DNA from 4 places in the Streptomyces sp. G45 genome. Region 1 is predicted to be linked to each of the others. Evidence: riboswitches for the same ligand, from Rfam matches in the RefSeq annotation. Region 1 holds a riboswitch; each other region holds the start of a gene.
What was found. Region 1 has a riboswitch for cobalamin ahead of cobN (cobaltochelatase subunit CobN). Riboswitches for the same ligand answer to the same signal wherever they lie in the genome.
Positions count from the first base shown of each region.

Region 1 (4,556 bases):
TCCTCCTCGGGCAGCGTGCCCGGGAGGATCGTCAGCACCTCCTCGCCCTCGACGAGCGGCGCGCCGAGCCGGGCCGCGGCGGCCGACACCGACGTGACACCGGGGACGACCTCGGTCTCGTACCGGTCGGCGAGCCGCTTGTGCATGTGCATGTAGGAGCCGTAGAAGAGCGGATCGCCCTCCGCGAGGACCGCGACCGTGCGGCCCGCGTCCAGGTGCGCGGCCAGCCGGGCCGCCGCCTCCTCGTAGAACTCCTCCATGGCGCCCCGGTATCCACCGGGGTGATCGGTCGTCTCCGTGGTGACGGGATAGACCAGGCGCTCCTCGATGTGGTCCGGGCGCAGGTGCCGCTCGGCGATGGACCGCGCGATGGACCGGCCGTGCCGGGCGCTGTGGTACGCCACGACGTCCGCCTCGGCGATCACCTCGACGGCCCGCACGGTCATCAGCGACGGGTCACCGGGGCCGAGCCCCACTCCGTACAGCTTGGCGCTCATTCTTCCTCGCTCGCGATCGCGTTGAGCGCGGCGGCCGCGATGGCGCTGCCGCCGCGGCGGCCCCGCACCACCAGGTGCTCCAGGCCAAAGGGGTGCGCGGCCAGGGCGTCCTTGGACTCGGCGGCGCCGACGAAGCCGACGGGCACGCCGATGACGGCGGCGGGCCGCGGCGCGCCCTGCTCGATCATCTCCAGGAGGCGGAACAGGGCGGTCGGCGCGTTGCCGACGGCGACGACGGAACCTTCGAGGCGGGGGAGCCACAGGTCGAGCGCGGCGGCGCTGCGGGTGGTGCCCAGCTTCGCCGCGAGCTGGGGCACGGCCGGGTCGGACAGCGTGCACAGCACGTCGTTGTCGGCGGGCAGCCGCTTGCGGGTCACGCCGCTGGCCACCATCTGCACGTCGCAGAAGATGGGCGCGCCCGCGCGCAGCGCCTCGCGGGCCCGGGCGACCACGCCCGGCGTGTGGACCAGGTCCCGTACGAGGTCGACCATCCCGCAGGCGTGGATCATGCGGACCGCGACCTGGCTGACGTCGGCGGGCAGGGCCGCGAGGTCCGCCTCCGCCCGGATGGTGGCGAAGGACTCGCGGTAGATCGCCGCGCCGTCCTTCTCGTAGTCGTACGTGGTCACGGTGCTCTTCTCGCTGCTCTCGGTGTGTGTGGGGGTGAAGCGGGTCATGCGGTGTTCAGGGGGCGTCATGGGGTGATCGCCGCCAGGGCGGCTTCGAGGCGGGCGGGGTCGTCGAGGGCGACGGCACCCCCGTCGTCCCGGCCGGGCCCGGCGGCCGACAGGCGGTAGCCGCCGTCGGCGACGGCCACCGCGTCGATCCGGTCGCCCGGGGGGTGCCCGCAGCGGCGTGCGCAGCCGGACCAGTACAGGGGCAGGCCGCCGGGCGTGGCCTCGGGCAGGGCGCGCGCGGCGTCCGCCCGCACGTCCGCCAGGGACTTGGCGCAGCCGGGCCGCCCGATGCAGGCGCCCACGCGCAGCCACGGGGAGTCGGCGTCCGTGACCAGGCCGGTGGCGCCGAGGCGCCCCAACGCCTGTGACGCGCCCGCGGAGTCGAGGCCCGGCACGGGGACGACGACACCCCGCCACGGCGTCAGCCTCAGCTCCCCCAGGGGGGACCCGGCGGCCACAGAGGTCAACTCCCGCCACTGCGGGGCCGTCAGACGGCCCAGCGGGGCGTGCACCGCCAGGGTGTCACCGGTGACACCCGGAGCCGGGACGCGCGCGGCGCCCACCGGATCCAGCGGCTGCCGCGCGCAGTCGACGCCACCGGCCGACAGGGCGTCCCGCACGCGGTCCAGCAACGCGCCCTCGGAGAGGGCGAGTTCCCGTACCCGCCAGGCGTTGGTGCCGCTCGTCCGCGCCACCTCCAGGAACGTCTCCGCGGCGATCAGCGCGGCGCGCGGCGCGTCCTCGCCGGACACCCGCAGCGCCTCGCCGCCCGCCCCGAGGCCCAGCAGCGCGCCGCCGTCCGCGGTCGCGCGCAGCGTCACGTCCGCGCCGAGCCCGGCGACGTCGGCGCGGCCGTCGTCGAGCGCGAACAGGAACCGCCCGGACAGCTCCCGCGCGGCGTCACTCGCGCACAGCGCCGCGTCGAGCGCCACCAGCCAGGGCCGCACGTCCCGCAGCCCGGCGCCGTCGAGGCCGGACAGCGGCGAGGCGACGACGTTGCGCACCCGCTCGTGCGCGGGTGACGGCAGCAGCCCGGCCGCGGTCAGGGCCGCCGCCAGGTCCGCGCCGCAGGTGTCCGCGAGGCCCCGCAGCTGCACATTGCCGCGCGAAGTGAGATGCAGTTCACCATCGCCGAGTTCGCGCGCCGCGTCGCCGAGCGCCCGCGCCTGGCGCAGGCCGAGCACACCGCCGGGAACCCGGACGCGCGCCAGCGCCCCGTCGTGCGCGGAGTGCAGCCGCAGGGCGCCCGGGCAGGCGTCACCGCGGTCCCGTGAGGCCGCCGCGGCCTGGGGTGATGTGCGGAGGGGAGCCGAGGGCATGGCGGCGAGCATACCTACGATCACACCGGGTGGACGCCCCCGCACCGAGCCATCGCCGCCTACTATGCTGCTCGGCGGATCATCCGATCCGCCATCGCCAGACGGCGACAGGGGAGGAAGCCCGGTGCGAGTCCGGCGCGGTCCCGCCACTGTGAGCCGGTCCCCCAGGGACCCGGTGAGCCAGGAACTCCCGCCGTCGTGAACCGCCCGGGGCGCGGACCCCGAGGAAGGCCAGACGCCGCATGCTGCCCGCATCCGGGGACCACACCCCGAGCTCTTCGTCTCCCCGCATCCTGCTCCTGTCGACGTCCGACACCGACCTGCTGAGCGCCCGCGCGGCCACCGGCCCCGTGACGTACCGGTTCGCGAACCCCGCCCGGACCGCCCTCGACGACCTCCCCGCGCTTCTCGACGGCGTGGACCTCGTCGTCGTACGCCTCCTCGGCGGGACCCGCGCCTGGCAGGAGGGCCTGGACCTGCTCCTCGCCGACGGCCGCCCCGTCGTCGTGCTCACCGGCGAACAGGCGCCCGACGCCCAGCTCATGGCCGCCTCCACCGTCCCCGTCGGCATCGCCGCGGAGGCCCACGCCTATCTGGCGCACGGCGGCCCCGCCAACCTGGAGCAGCTGGCCCGGTTCCTCTCCGACACCGTGCTGCTCACCGGCCACGGCTTCGAGGCGCCCGCGCCCGCCCCCACCTGGGGGCCGCTGGAGCGCGAGGCCAAGCAGGTGGACGGCCCGACCGTGGCGGTGCTCTACTACCGCGCCCACCACATGAGCGGCAACACCGCCTTCGTGGCCGCGCTGTGCGACGCCGTCGAGGAGGCGGGCGCGCGGGCGCTGCCCCTGTACGTGGCCTCGCTGCGCGCCCCCGAGCCCGAGCTGATCGACGCGCTGCGCGGCGCCGACGCCATCGTCACCACCGTCCTCGCGGCGGGCGGCACCAAGCCCGCCGACGCCTCCGCGGGCGGCGACGACGAGTCCTGGGACGCGGGCGCCCTGACCGCCCTGGACGTGCCGATCCTCCAGGCGCTGTGCCTGACCGGCTCGCGCTCCGCCTGGGAGGAGAACGACGAGGGCGTCTCCCCGCTGGACGCCGCCAGCCAGATCGCGGTGCCCGAGTTCGACGGCCGCCTGATCACCGTGCCGTTCTCCTTCAAGGAGATCGACGCCGACGGCCTGCCCGCGTACGTCGCCGACCCCGAGCGCGCGGCCCGCGTCGCCGGGATCGCCGTGCGCCACGCCCGCCTCAGGCACATCCCGGCCGCCGACAAGCGCCTCGCGCTCGTGCTGTCCGCGTACCCCACCAAGCACGCCCGCATCGGCAACGCGGTCGGCCTGGACACGCCCGCGAGCGCCGTGGCCCTGCTGCGCCGCCTCAAGGACGAGGGGTACGACTTCGGGGACGCCGACATCCCGGGCCTGGTCTCCGGCGACGGCGACGAGCTGATCCGCGCCCTGATCGAGGCGGGCGGCCACGACCAGGACTGGCTCACCGAGGAGCAGCTGGCCCGCAACCCGATCCGCATCCCCGCGGCGGACTACCGGCGCTGGTTCGCCACGCTGCCCGAGGAGCTGCGGTCGGCCGTCGAGGAGAAGTGGGGCCCGGCGCCCGGCGAGATGTTCGTCGACCGCAGCCGAAACCCGGAGGGCGACATCGTCCTCGCCGCGCTGCGCTTCGGCAACCTGCTGATCCTCATCCAGCCGCCGCGCGGCTTCGGCGAGAACCCCATCGCGATCTACCACGACCCGGACCTGCCGCCGTCCCACCACTACCTGGCCGCCTACCGCTGGATCGCCGCCTCCGCCGCCGACGGCGGCTTCGGCGCCGACGCGATGGTCCACCTCGGCAAGCACGGCAACCTGGAGTGGCTGCCCGGCAAGAACGCGGGCCTGTCCGCCGCCTGCGGCCCCGACGCGGCCCTCGGCGACCTGCCCCTGGTCTATCCGTTCCTGGTCAACGACCCGGGCGAGGGCACCCAGGCCAAGCGCCGCGTGCACGCCACCCTCGTCGACCACCTGGTGCCGCCGATGGCGCGCGCCGACTCCTACGGCGACATCGCC
Region 1 is NZ_JBMUZU010000001.1:925,282-929,837, reverse strand. Features, by position in the region: gene ACOBQU_RS03835 (precorrin-2 C(20)-methyltransferase) at 1-497, opposite strand, end outside; gene ACOBQU_RS03830 (precorrin-8X methylmutase) at 494-1,174, opposite strand; gene cobG (precorrin-3B synthase) at 1,192-2,493, opposite strand; cobalamin riboswitch at 2,552-2,702, shown strand; gene cobN (cobaltochelatase subunit CobN) at 2,736-4,556, shown strand, end outside.

Region 2 (4,556 bases), 7.6 Mb from region 1:
GGAGAGCCGGATCCGGCTGAAGGCCTTGCTCAGCCACCACGGGTACTCCTGGGCGATGTACAGCGGCCCGCTGAAGCCGCCGTACGTCGCCGGGTCGCCCGCCGACGGCAGCGCGTAGGCGTGCCAGGCGCCCCGGTCGGCGAAGACGTTGACGGGGTTGAACTCGCCGGGCTCGGCGGCCTTGGGGACGCCCCGCAGGTCGAGGACGTTCTCGTACGGGCCTGGCGCGGCGCCCGTGGACGGGGCGGGCCGTTGTTTCCCGTGAAACATCGGTGCCGCGTCGGCGGCGGGGGCCTGGGTGAGGCCGACGGCCAGCGTGAGGGCAAGCGCGGTCAGGGCGCGCGAGCGAGAGCGCATACGGTCTCCCGGTCTGGGGGGTGCGGGTTCGTCGACGGCGGGTGCTGCTGGGGCAGAAGGGGCGTGTGGTGGCGGAGGGAGGCCAGGGGCCGAGGTTGCCCGCCATGATCACGCCAGCGGAGCGCGGCGGCAAGGGGTCTGCACGAGGTGGAGCGGCAAGCGCCTGACCGGCACGGGTCCGGGGCCCGTGCCGCCGTGGGTACGCCCATGAGGCCGCAGCCCCTGGTGGAAGCGGGCGGCCCTCATGACCGGCAGGGACCTCACCGCCGTACGGATCTCGCAGACCCCGCAGCCCGCGACCCCGCACCGCCCCACCCGCAACCCGCTGTCCGCAAGCCGCAAGCCGCAAGCCGCAAGCCACAACCCACACCCCACAACCCGCCGAACTCGCGGGGCACATCGAGGCGGCCCTCACGCGCAGCCCCGCGACGGGACGCTCAGCCGTCGGCAGGCTCGCCGAACCACCGCGCCAACGCCGCGACCAGTCCCTGCTGATCCCGCGCCCCCAGCCCCGGCTCCTGCGAACCCCGCGGCTCTCGCCGCCCCGTCCCCACCCACGCCACATGCCCGTCCGGCCGCAGCAGCACCGCGGGCGCGGTCACTTCGTCGCTGACGTCCACGACGTGGTCGACCCGGTCCGACCAGCCCGCCACCGACAGGTGCCCGGTCTGGTCGAGAAGGATGCCGCGGCCGCCGCGCATCAGCTCGTACAGGCGGCCCCGCTTGAGCCGTACGTCCTTCATCCGGCGGCCCAGCAGCTCGTGCCCCTCGTCCACGCCGTGACCCTCGGTCAGGTCACCGCCCTCGCCCAGGTCACCGCCCTCACCCGGGTCACCGCTCCCGCCCAGGTCATAGCGGACCCCGATCGCCGTGATGATGCCGGTCACGTACCGGTTCACCTCCTCGAAGTCCATCAGCGTCGAGAACAGCTCCCGCAGCGCCGTCGCACCCGGGTCGGTGCCCAGCAGGGCCATCTGCGCGCGGGTGTTGTCGAGGACGCGGGCCCCCACCGGGTGCCGCTCCGCGTGGTAGCTGTCGAGAAGGCCCTCCGGCGCCCGGCCGTTGACCTCGGCGGCCAGCTTCCAGCCCAGGTTGAACGCGTCCTGCACGCCCAGGTTGAGCCCCTGGCCGCCGGTCGGCGGATGGATGTGCGCCGCGTCCCCGGCCAGCAGCACCCGGCCGACGCGGTAGCGCTCGGCCTGCCGCGTGGCGTCGGTGAACCGGGACAGCCAACGCGGCGTGTGCGCCCCGAAGTCGGTGCCCGCGACGGCCCGCAGCCGCGCCTTGAACTCCTCCAGGGTCGGCCCCGCGCCGCGGTCCTCCGCCACACCCTCGGCGGGCACGATGATCCGGTACACGCCCTTGTTCCCGTCCACGTCGGGAAGGACGCCGAACCGCAGCTGGGTCCTGCGGACCTCCTCGACGACGGCGGCGACCGCCTCCGGGGCCTCGGTCACCTCCATGTCCCCGAGCAGCGTCTCGACCTTGGCGGGCTCACCGGGGAAGCCGACGCCGAGCAGCTTGCGCACCGTGCTGCGCCCGCCGTCGCAGCCGACGGCGTAGCGGGCGCGCAGGCTCGTGCCGTCGGCCAGTTCGAGGTTCACGCCGTCCTCGTCCTGGCTCAGCCCGACCACCGTGTGGCCGCGCCGGATCTCGGCGCCGAGTTCGCACGCCCACTCCTCCAGCAGCCGCTCGGTGACCGGCTGCGGCGTGGCCAGACCGTACGGGTGAGCGGTGTCCATCCCTGCGGGCCACGGCTTCATGATGCCGCCGAAGAGGCCTCCGACCTGGAACGTCTCGCTGGCCGCGCGGAACCGGTCGAGCAGGCCCCGCTGATCCATGATCTCGACGCTGCGCGCGTGCAGGCCACGCCCGCGGGACTGCCCGGACGGCTCGGTCAGCTTGTCGAGGACGACGGTGCGCACTCCCGCGAGACGCAGCTCACCGGCCAGCATCAGCCCGGTGGGCCCGGCGCCGACAACGACCACGTCGATCATGAGAACTCCCGTTTACGCAGGTCATGGCTGTAGGCCAGGCATTCTGCGGCAGGGCGGGGGCCTTGCCGCAAGGCCCCCCGTGCGCTATACGTTGAGAGTGGCGAGGAGGCAGCGGCCCCCTCGCCTTTCTTGTGCGTCCAGCCCACGGTCCGGCCCACGCCGCCCCGACCTGGGGCCGGGGCCCGCGCGCCGTCCAAGCCCGCACCCGCACCGCCCGCCAGGCCCGCATCGGCGCCACCGCCAGGCGCGCCCCTGCACCCACACCCACGCCCACATACCCATGCGTCCGCGCGCGCCGCCCCGCATCCAGATCACGGACACCCTGTCCCACCCGCCCCGTCACCCTCTAGGCTGGCCCGTGCAGCTGGTTCGCCCCGTCCGCCAGGCGGGAGGCGTCGCAAGAGGGAACCCGGTGGGAATCCGGGACTGCCCCGCAGCGGTGAGCGGGAACGACCGCCGTCAGAAGCACTGGATCCGACGTACGGGGTCTGGGAAGCGACGGCCAGTAGGTGTCCTCACAGGGTGAGGACGTGCCCGCGAGTCCGAAGACCTGCCACCTGCCCGTGCGCGACCCGTTCGCGCGCGGACATCCCGGTGACCTCGTGGGCGGGTCGGCGTACATACCAGGCGGACGGGCGTGCCGGGCGGCACGCGCTCCCGTGCCGCCCGGTCCGTCACCCCTTCGCGCCCGCGTCCCGTCCCCGGGACCTCAGGGACTCATCTCGCGAAGGAGATCTCCGTGACCACCAAGCCCGCAGCCGCGGCAGCACGGGCCACCGTGTACGGCTACCCCCGTCAGGGACAGCACCGGGAACTGAAGAAGGCCGTCGAGGGCTACTGGAAGGGCCGCGTCACCGCGGACTCACTGCGCTCGACCGCCGCCCGACTGCGCCGCGCCACCTGGCAGCGGCTCGCCGACACCGGTGTCCACGAGGTGCCCAGCGGCGACTTCTCGTACTACGACCACGTCCTGGACACCACCGTCATGGTCGGGGCGATCCCCGAACGGCACCGCGAGGCCGTCGCGGCCGACGCGCTCGACGGCTACTTCGCCATGGCGCGCGGCACCCAGGACGTGGCGCCGCTGGAGATGACGAAGTGGTTCGACACCAACTACCACTACCTGGTGCCGGAACTGGGACCGGATACGGTGTTCACGGCCGACTCCTCCCGGCAGGTCGCGGAGTTCGGTGAGGCGAGCGCGCTCGGCCTCGCGGCCCGGCCCGTGCTCGTCGGGCCCGTCACCTACCTGCTGCTCGCCAAGCCCGCACCGGGCGTGCCCGCCGGTTTCGACCCGCTCACACTGCTCGACCGGCTGCTCCCGGTGTACGCCGAGGTCCTCGCCGACCTGCGCGCGGCGGGCGCCGAGTGGGTGCAGCTCGACGAGCCCGCCCTCGTGCAGGACCGCTCCCCCGGAGAGCTGAACGCCGCCGCCCGCGCCTACCGTGACCTGGGCGCCCTCACGGACCGGCCGAAGCTGCTGGTCGCCTCGTACTTCGACCGGCTCGGCGAGGCCCTGCCCGTCCTGGCCAAGGCCCCCGTCGACGGGCTCGCCCTGGACTTCACGGGACCCGCGGCCGCCAACCTGGACGCCCTCGCCGCGGTCGGCGGGCTGCCCGGCAAGCGCCTGGTCGCGGGCGTCGTCGACGGCCGCAACGTCTGGGTCAACGACCTGGAGGCGTCCCTGGCCGCGCTGGGCACCCTGCTGGGCCTCGCCGACCGCGTCGACGTGGCCGCCTCCTGCTCCCTGCTGCACGTGCCGCTCGACGCGGCCGCCGAGCGGGACATCGCGCCGCAGATCCTGCGCTGGCTGGCCTTCGCCCAGCAGAAGACCGCCGAGGTCGTCACCCTCGCCAAGGGCCTCGCCCAGGGCACCGGCGCGATCGCCGCCGAACTCGCCGCCAACCGCGCCGACCTGGACTCCCGCGCCCGTTCCCCGATCACGTACGACTCCGCCGTGCGGGCCCGCGCCGCCGCCGTCACCGCGGCCGACGCCCGCCGCTCACCCGCGTACGCCGAGCGCGCCGCCGCGCAGCGCGCCCACCTCGGTCTGCCGCTGCTGCCCACCACGACCATCGGGTCCTTCCCGCAGACCGCTGAACTGCGCGCCGCCCGCGCCGACCTGCGCGCGGGCCGGACCGACCAGGCCGACTACGAGGAGCGCGTGCGGGCCGAGGTCCAGGAGGTGGTGTCCTTCCAGGA
Region 2 is NZ_JBMUZU010000001.1:8,497,526-8,502,081, reverse strand. Features, by position in the region: gene ACOBQU_RS36340 (MGH1-like glycoside hydrolase domain-containing protein) at 1-357, opposite strand, end outside; gene ACOBQU_RS36335 (FAD-dependent monooxygenase) at 795-2,354, opposite strand; cobalamin riboswitch at 2,703-2,926, shown strand; gene metE (5-methyltetrahydropteroyltriglutamate--homocysteine S-methyltransferase) at 3,094-4,556, shown strand, end outside.
Region 2: linked by a shared signal. The riboswitch ahead of metE (5-methyltetrahydropteroyltriglutamate--homocysteine S-methyltransferase) and the one ahead of cobN (cobaltochelatase subunit CobN) in region 1 are both predicted to bind cobalamin.

Region 3 (4,556 bases), 5.7 Mb from region 1:
CGGCCGGGTCGTGGAGGGCGTCCCGCGCATCCTGCTCAGACCCCAGGGGCCCACGGTGGAGCGCCCGTTGCGGCTGCGCGAGCCCGCCCGCGTCGCGCTGGTCACCCTCAGCATCGGCGACGGCGGCGAACTGCTCGACGCCGTCGACGACCGCTTCGACGGCCTGGTCGTCGCCGCGTTCGGCGCCGGACACGCGCCGAAGTGGCTGGTCGAGCCGCTCGCCAAGCTCGCCGACCGCATCCCCGTCGTCCTGGCCTCCCGCACCGGCGCGGGCCCGCTGCTCAGCGAGACCTACCGCGGCCCCGGCTCCGAGGCCGACCTGCTCTCCCGCGGCCTGCTCTCCGCGGGCCCCCTCGACGCCCCCAAGGCCCGGCTGCTGCTGTACGCGCTCCTCGCGGACGGCGCCGACCGGGAGGCGACCCGGGCCGCCTTCCGCCGCCTCCAGCACGGCTGACGCACGGACGCACGGACGCGGGGGCACGGGCGGCGGAGGGGCGCGCACGGGCCGGGCACGCGGCCACAATGGACCCATGGGCCCCGCCACCAGCGAGTTCGTCCGCGCCACCCCGCCCCCGTACGGCGGCGGGGTCGTCTCCGCCGTGGGCTACCGGAGCCGGGGCCAGACCCCGGGCCTGCACCGGGGCCTGCCGTCCCCGTACCTGACGCTGATCTTCTCGCTCGACGGGCCCGTCGTCACCGGCGCCACCCCCGACCAGGCCGCCGGGCCCGGCGCCGCCCGCACCGAGATCGTCGTGGGCGGCCTGCACCAGAGCCCCGCGTACGTGGTGCGGCCCGAGCACGAGGCGGGCATCCAGCTCGCCCTGCACCCGCTCGCCGCCCGCGCCCTCCTCGGCCTGCCCGCCGCCGAACTGACCGGGCGGCTCGTCACCGACGGCACGGACGTCCTCGGGCGGGCCGCCGCCGACGTACGGGAGCAACTGTGCGCGGCCGACACCTGGGGCGAGCGGTTCGCCCGCCTGAACGCCTACCTGGCCCGCCGCGCGGCCGACGGGTCCGGCGCGGTGCGGCCGGAGGTCGCCGAGGCCTGGGCCTGGCTCGCCCGGCGCCGCGGCGCGGGCACGCTGCCCGGCCTCGCCGCGCACGTGGCGCTCAGCGAGCGCCGCCTGACCGCGCTGTTCCGCGCCGAGACCGGCGTCACCCCCAAGCAGGCCGCCCGCCTCATGCGCTTCCAGCACGCGAAGGGCCGCGCGGCCCGCGCCTTCGCCGCGGGCGCGCCCCTGGACCTCGCGCGCGTCGCCGCCGACAGCGGCTACTACGACCACTCCCACCTCGTACGGGACTTCCGCCAGTACACCGGCCTCAGCCCCAGCGCCTGGCTCGCCGAAGAGTGCCGGAATATCCAAGCCGGGGGACACCGCGACGGCGAAGACTGACCCCATGAACGACATCAACGCCGCAAACGCCACCAAAGCTGATGAAACGCACCAGAGCGGTGCGCACTCCGGCACACCCGCCGACGGCCGGAACCTGCGCGCCCCCGACGTCTGGCCCTCCCTCCAGGCCCACGACGCCCCCGCCCTGATCGACTTCCTCGTCTCCACCGTCGGCTTCCTGCGCACCGCCGTCCACGAGGACGGCGGCCGCGTCGCCCACGCCCAGCTCGACTGGCCCGAGGGCGGCGGCATCATGCTCGGCGACCACGACCCCGCGTCCTCCGCGTACTGCCTGGACCCCGGCACGTTCGGGGCGTACGTCGTCACGGACCGCGTCGACGACCTGTACCGGCGGGTCACGGCGGCGGGCGCGAAGGTGCTGCGGCCGCTCGCCGACCAGCCCTATGGCAGCCGCGAGTTCACCATCGCCGACCCCGAGGGCAACAAGTGGTCCTTCGGGACCTACCGCGGTGAGCCCCGCCCCGACCAGGGGTGACGGCCAGGGGCGACGGCCCTGCCCGCCGGGGCGGGGTGATAGCTTGCGCACGCCAGTCGCGCCCGCACCCGGGCCAGGGAATCCGGTGGGAATCCGGAACTGACGCGCAGCGGTGAGGGGGACGGGCGGGGCCAGCGGCCACTGGGCGTGCGGACGCCCGGGAAGGCGGCCCCGTCCGGACGAACTCGAGTCCGAAGACCTGCTGGCACCGCCGCCCGGGCGCCGGGCGGCGGGGTTTCGCAGACCAGGCTCCGCGCATGAGCCATGAGACCCGGGAAGTCCTGTGCCCCACGTTGTCCCGCCCGCCGTCGCCGTCGCCGTCGCCGCCGTTCACCGCCCCGCGCGGCGCGTGCGCCGTACCGCCCTGCTCGCCGCGGGGCTCGTCCTCCTCACGGCCTGCGGCGGCCCCGCCGCCCGCCACGACGACCGGGCCGGGGCCGACGGCTTCCCGGTGACCGTCACCGCCTGCGGCGCGAAGGTCCGCGTCGACGCGCCGCCCCGGCGGGCCGTCTCCCTCGACCAGGGCTCCAGCGAGATCCTGCTCTCCCTCGGCCTCGCCGACCGCATGGCCGGGACCGGCACCTGGACCGACCCGGTCCGCCCCGACCTGAAGGCGGCCAACGCCAAGGTCGAGCGCCTCGCCGACCGCTACCCCTCCCTGGAGAAGGTCCTCTCCAAGGAGCCGGACTTCGTCAGCGCGTCGTTCCTGTACACCGTCGGCAAGGGCGGCGTCGCCGACCGCGCCAAGTTCACCGGGCTCGGCGTGCCCGTCTACGTCTCGCCCACCGACTGCGCGGGCAAGGACAACAGCGGCGACGGCGACGGCAAGCGCGTGCGGACCCTCACCATGGACACCGTCTACGGCGAGATCCGCGACCTCGCCCGGATCTTCGACGTCGAGGAGCGCGGCGAACGCCTGATCGCGGACCTCAAGGCGCGCACCGCGAAGGCCGCCCGCACGGCGAAGGCCGCCCGCACGGCGAAGGCACCGAAGGGGTCCCGGACGTCCGTCGCGTACTGGTTCTCCGACTCCAAGGCCCCGTACATCGCGGGCTGCTGCGGCGCGCCCGGCGTCATCACCCGCACCCTCGGCCTGCGCAACGCCTTCGCCGACACCCGCGCCGAATGGCCCCAGGTCAACTGGGAGACCGTCGCCGACCGCGACCCGGACGTCCTGGTCATCGGCGACCTCACGCGCAAGGCGCAGTCGGCGGAGAGCGCCCGCGCGAAGATCGCGTTCCTGGAGTCCCACCCCGTCACCAGGAACCTCACCGCCGTGAAGAAGAAGCGGTACGTGCTGCTCAGCGGCCAGGCCCTGAACCCGACGATCCGCACGGTCGACGGCATCGAGCAGGTCGCGGCGGGCCTGCGGACGTTCGGCCTGGCGCGGTGAGCGCGGCGGACGTCCGGCCCCGCGCGGTGAGCGCCGCCGCGCGCGCCACCCTGCTGGGCGCCGTGGGGCTCGCCGCCCTGCTGCTGTCCGTGGCCGTCTCCGTCACCATCGGCCCGGCGGACATCTCCGTGCCGGACGTGTGGTCGGCGGTGGCCGCGCACCTCGGCTGGGGCGAGCCCGAACTCACCCCGCTGCGCGACGGGATCGTCTGGAACCTGCGCATGCCGCGCACCCTCCTCGCGGGCGTGTGCGGGGCGGGCCTCGCGGTGTGCGGCGCCGTGCTCCAGTCCCTGCTGCGCAACCCGCTCGCGGACCCCTTCGTCCTCGGCGTCTCCTCCGGGGCGTCCACGGGCGCCGTCGCCGTGGTGGTCCTCGGCGTCGGCGGGGGCGTGCTCACGCTGTCCACCGGGGCGTTCGCCGGGGCCATCGGCGCCTTCGCGTTCGTGCTGCTGCTCAGCCGGGCCCTCGGCGCGACCGCGGACCGCGTGGTCCTCTCCGGGGTCGCCGCCATGCAGTTCTTCTCCGCCGTCACCTCCTTCGTCATCCTGACGTCGGCCGACGCGGAGACCACCCGGGGCGTGCTGTTCTGGCTGCTCGGCTCGCTGAGCGGGGCGGGCTGGACGGACGTGGCGGCGTGCGCGGCCGTGCTCGCCGTGGCCCTCACGATCTGCCTGGGCCACGCCCGTACGCTCGACGCGTTCGCGTTCGGCGAGGACGCGGCGGCCTCCCTCGGGGTGCACGTGGCCCGGGTCCGCCTGATCCTGCTGTCCGTGACGGCCCTGCTGACGGCGGCCCTGGTCAGCGCCGCCGGGGCGATCGGCTTCGTCGGCCTGACCCTGCCCCACGCGGCCCGCGCGCTCGTCGGCGCCACCCACGCCCGACTGCTGCCGGTGACGGCCCTGACCGGCGCGGTCTTCCTGATCTGGGTGGACACCCTGGCCCGTACGCTGCTCGACCCGCAGGAGGTGCCGGTGGGGGTGGTCACCTCCCTGATCGGGGTCCCGGCGTTCGTGGTGGTGCTGTACCGGACGAGGAGGACGGCGTGAGGGCGGACCCGGGGCTCGGCGAGGACGGCACGGGCCTGCGCGCGGAGCGGGTGACCCGGGCCGCGGACGGCCGCCTGATCGTGGACGGCATCACCCTCGCCCCCGCCCCGGCCAGACGCTCGGCGTCCTCGGCCCCAACGGCTCCGGCAAGTCCACGCTGCTGCGCCTCCTGGCGGGCGTCCTCGCCCCCACCTCCGGCGTGGTCACCCTGGACGGCACACCGCTGC
Region 3 is NZ_JBMUZU010000001.1:6,672,076-6,676,631, forward strand. Features, by position in the region: gene ACOBQU_RS28155 (asparaginase) at 1-454, shown strand, start outside; gene ACOBQU_RS28160 (helix-turn-helix domain-containing protein) at 531-1,394, shown strand; gene ACOBQU_RS28165 (VOC family protein) at 1,399-1,890, shown strand; cobalamin riboswitch at 1,966-2,091, shown strand; gene ACOBQU_RS28170 (ABC transporter substrate-binding protein) at 2,240-3,283, shown strand; gene ACOBQU_RS28175 (FecCD family ABC transporter permease) at 3,280-4,329, shown strand; partial or broken gene ACOBQU_RS28180 (ABC transporter ATP-binding protein) at 4,326-4,556, shown strand, end outside.
Region 3: linked by a shared signal. The riboswitch ahead of ACOBQU_RS28170 (ABC transporter substrate-binding protein) and the one ahead of cobN (cobaltochelatase subunit CobN) in region 1 are both predicted to bind cobalamin.

Region 4 (4,556 bases), 2.3 Mb from region 1:
GAGGACATGTTCCCCGACTGGTTCACGGGCGTCGCGTTCGCGGCGATCGGCATCGGCGCGCTGGTGCCCGCGGCCATCATGTCCATCGCGGCCGCGAACCTGTTCACGCGCAACATCTACAAGGACTTCCTGAGGCCGGACGCGACGCCCGAGCAGGAGACGAAGGTCTCCAAGCTGGTGTCGCTCCTGGTGAAGGTCGGCGCGCTCGTCTTCGTCCTCGGCATGGACAAGACGGTGGCGATCAACTTCCAGCTCCTGGGCGGCATCTGGATCCTCCAGACCATGCCCGCGCTGGTCGGCGGCCTGTTCACACGGTGGTTCCACCGCTGGGCGCTGCTCGCCGGGTGGGCGGTCGGCATGGTGTACGGGACGGTCGCGGCGTACGGCGTCGCCTCGCCGACGCAGAAGCACTTCGGCGGCTCCGCCAAGGAGATCCCCGGCATCGGCGAGATCGGCTACATCGGTCTGACGGCGTTCGTCCTCAACGTGGTGGTGACCGTCGTCCTCACCGTCGTCCTGAGGGCCCTCAAGGCCCCCGAGGGCGTCGACGAGACGTCTCCCGAGGACTACACGGCGGACGCCGGGGACGCGGGCGTCCGGGCCGAGCTGCCGAAGGTGGGCGCCGGGCACTGATCCGCGCCCTACGCGAGGATGGCCCCATGAGACGACGTCTGCTGCCGCCCGTGTGCCTGCTGCTCGCCCTGACGGGGTGCGGTACGGAGGACTCCGGTGCGGGATCCGCCCCGGACCGCGCCGAGTTGGAGGCGCGGGCCCGGGCGGCGCAGACCGTCGTCGAGCACGTGTACGTGACCGAGGCCGACGGGTACACGGCGGCGACCCAGTCCGCGGGCGTGCTCGGCGCCGACGGCTTCCAGGTCACGTACGTGCACAAGCGCGGCGGCGGGCGGATCGCCCTGCGCGTCGACCGCGGCACCGTCGACGACGCGAACTGCCGCACCGTCCCGCCTGCGGCCAGCAGGTGCGAGAAGGACGGTCCGGGCTGGTACCGCGTGACCGGCCAGGCGCACGAATACGCCCGCTCCGAGAACGGGCTGCGCGTCCAGGTCTCCGCCGACCGCGGGGCCGTCGGCCGGGACGTGCTGCGCGCCGCCGCCGAGCGCGCCCACCGCGCCGACGACCGCGAACTCGACGCGATCCTGCCGAGGCCCGCGGACCCCATGGGCCTGCCCACGGACGGCGGCGACACGGGCACGCCCGCCACGCCCCGCACACCCAGCACACCCACCGCCCCCGTGGAGCGCGGCGACCTGCCGGAGTTCGGCGACCAGGCGCCGACGGACCCACCGCACGTCGGCGGCTGAGGAAGCGGGAAAACGGGGCCCGCCACCGCCGCCCTCGGGCACACTGCCGCGCATGGACATCACCATCAGACGGGTGCGGCCGGACGAGTACGCGGCGCTGGGCACCCTCACGGCCGAGGTCTACGCGGACGCCGGTCTGCTGGCCTTCGACGAGGCCGACGGGTACCGGGAGCAGCTGCGGGACGTGGCCGGGCGGGACGCCGCCGCCGAGGTCCTGGTGGCCGTCGAGGGCGAGCGGCTGCTCGGCGGCGTGACGTACGTGCCGTCGGCGGGCGGGCCGCTCGCCGAGATCTGCCGGGACGGCGAGGCCGAGATCCGCATGCTGGCCGTCGGCCGCGAGGCGCGCGGCCGGGGCGCGGGCGAAGCCCTCGTACGCGACTGCGCCCGCCGAGCCCGCGCCGCCGGGCGCACGGCGCTGGTGCTGTCCACCCAGCCCGCGATGGGCGCGGCGCAGCGGCTGTACGTGCGCCTGGGCTTCGTCCGCGCCCCGCGCCGGGACTGGGAGCCGCTGCCCGGCCTTCCGCTGCTCGCCTACGCGTTGCCGCTGTAGACCGCCGTAGGCCGCCGTAGGCCCCTGTAGACCCCCGTAGGCCCCTGTAGACCGCTGTGAACGGCGGTGCGGCCGGGGCCGTGTGCCGCCGCGCCCGCCGCCGTGCGGACCGCCGCGCGCACCCCCGCGGTTGACGCCCGACGGCACCTTCCGGTGAGGTCTGCGTCACCCTCCGACACAACATCTAGGGGCGCTTCCAGAAGCCAGCACAAGATGTATGCTCGTGCTCGCTGTCGCCGCAGGGGAATCCGGTGCAAGTCCGGAACTGTCCCGCAACGGTGTACGTGTGCGCTTTTGCGTACCCATCAGTCCGAGGACCTGCCGACAGCGCGCCCGTACCGCCCGGTCCGGGCGCCAGATGTCCGGGCCTCGTGGAGTGGGCTGAAGGACGCGCAGTACGCCACCGCCGCGCGCGGTCGCGCCCGCGTGCCCTCGTCCCGCCGCCAGGCCCCGAGCCGAGCGAGGGAGAGCACCACGTGACCATCGCGCCCGCCGAGCCCGCGTCAGCGCAGGCCGCAGCCGGTAACGAGACCGCCGAGCGGTCCGCGCCGACCACCGACGGTCCCGGTACCGCGCTGTTGCGCACCCTGACCGACCTCACCGCCGACCTCCCCGACGCCGACCCCGGCCGGGTCGCCGCCGCCGCGCTGCGCGGCCGCTCGGCGAAGGCCGACGAGGCGGAGCTGAGGGAACTCGCCACCGAGGCCGCCGCCGGGCTCATCTCCGAGGACCCCGCGTACTCCCGGCTCGCCGCCCGCCTGCTGACCATCGGCATCCGCGAGGAGGCCGCGTCGCAGGGCGTGACGTCGTTCTCCGAGTCGGTCGCGGTGGGGCACCGCGAGGGCCTGATCGCCGACCGCACCGCCGCGTTCGCCGCCCGGCACGCCGCCCGCCTCGACGGGCTCGTGGAGGCCGCCCTCGCCGACGGCGCCGACCGCCGCTTCGGCTACTTCGGCCTGCGCACCCTGCACAGCCGCTATCTGCTGCGGCACCCGATCACCCGCAAGGTCATCGAGACGCCGCAGCACTTCATGCTGCGCGTGGCCGCCGGGCTCGCCGAGGACGACAGCGAGCGCGCGCTCGACGAGGTCGCCGCGCTGTACGGCCTGATGAGCCGCCTGGACTACCTGCCGTCCTCGCCGACGCTCTTCAACTCCGGCACCCGGCACCCGCAGATGTCCAGCTGCTACCTGCTCGACTCGCCGCTTGACGAGCTGGACTCCATCTACGACCGCTACCACCAGGTGGCGCGCCTGTCGAAGCACGCGGGCGGCATCGGCCTGTCGTACTCCCGCATCCGCTCGCGCGGCTCGCTGATCCGCGGCACCAACGGGCACTCCAACGGCATCGTGCCGTTCCTGAAGACCCTCGACGCGTCGGTGGCGGCGGTCAACCAGGGCGGCCGCCGCAAGGGCGCCGCCGCGGTCTACCTGGAGACCTGGCACTCCGACATCGAGGAGTTCCTGGAGCTGCGCGACAACACGGGCGAGGACGCCCGGCGCACCCACAACCTGAACCTGGCGCACTGGATCCCCGACGAGTTCATGCGCCGCGTCGCCGCCGACCAGGAGTGGTCGCTGTTCTCGCCCTCCGACGTGCCCGACCTTGTCGACCTGTGGGGCGAGGAGTTCGACGCGGCGTACAAGAAGGCGGAGGCGGCCGGTCTCGCGCAGAAGACCATGCCCGCGCGCGAGCTGTACGGCCGGATGATGCGCGCCCTCGCGCAGACCGGCAACGGCTGGATGACCTTCAAGGACACCTCCAACCGGACGGCCAACCAGACCGCCGAGCCCGGCCACACCGTGCACTCCTCCAACCTGTGCACGGAGATCCTGGAGGTCACCGACGACGGCGAGACGGCCGTCTGCAACCTCGGCTCGGTGAACCTCGGGGCGTTCGTCGACACGGCGGCCGGGGACATCGACTGGGAGCGGCTCGACGCCACCGTCCGCACGGCCGTGACGTTCCTCGACCGCGTCGTGGACATCAACTTCTACCCGACCGAGCAGGCGGGGCGCTCCAACGCCAAGTGGCGCCCGGTGGGCCTGGGCGCCATGGGCCTCCAGGACGTCTTCTTCCAGCTGCGCCTGCCCTTCGACTCCCCCGAGGCCAAGGCGCTGTCGACGAGGATCGCCGAGCGGATCATGCTGGCCGCGTACGAGGCGTCGGCGGACCTGGCCGAGCGCCACGGGCCGCTGCCCGCCTGGGAGAAGACCCGCACCGCGCGCGGCGTGCTGCACCCGGACCACTACGACACCGAGCAGGCCTGGCCCGAGCGCTGGGAGGCGCTGCGGGCGCGCATCGGGAAGGTCGGCCTGCGCAACTCGCTGCTGCTCGCCATCGCCCCGACGGCGACCATCGCGTCCATCGCGGGCGTCTACGAGTGCATCGAGCCGCAGGTCTCCAACCTGTTCAAGCGCGAGACGCTGTCGGGGGAGTTCCTCCAGGTCAACTCCTACCTGGTCGAGGACCTGAAGCGGCTCGGCGCGTGGGACGCCCGCACCCGGGAGGCGCTGCGCGAGTCCAACGGCTCGGTGCAGGGCTTCACCTGGGTGCCCGAGGACGTGCGCGCCCTGTACCGCACGGCCTGGGAGATCCCGCAGCGCGGCCTGATCGACATGGCGGCCGCCCGCACCCCGTACCTGGACCAGTCGCAGTCCCTGAACCTGTTCCTGGAGACGCCG
Region 4 is NZ_JBMUZU010000001.1:3,232,303-3,236,858, forward strand. Features, by position in the region: gene mctP (monocarboxylate uptake permease MctP) at 1-633, shown strand, start outside; gene ACOBQU_RS12940 (hypothetical protein) at 660-1,322, shown strand; gene ACOBQU_RS12945 (GNAT family N-acetyltransferase) at 1,375-1,872, shown strand; cobalamin riboswitch at 2,090-2,212, shown strand; gene ACOBQU_RS12950 (ribonucleoside-diphosphate reductase subunit alpha) at 2,349-4,556, shown strand, end outside.
Region 4: linked by a shared signal. The riboswitch ahead of ACOBQU_RS12950 (ribonucleoside-diphosphate reductase subunit alpha) and the one ahead of cobN (cobaltochelatase subunit CobN) in region 1 are both predicted to bind cobalamin.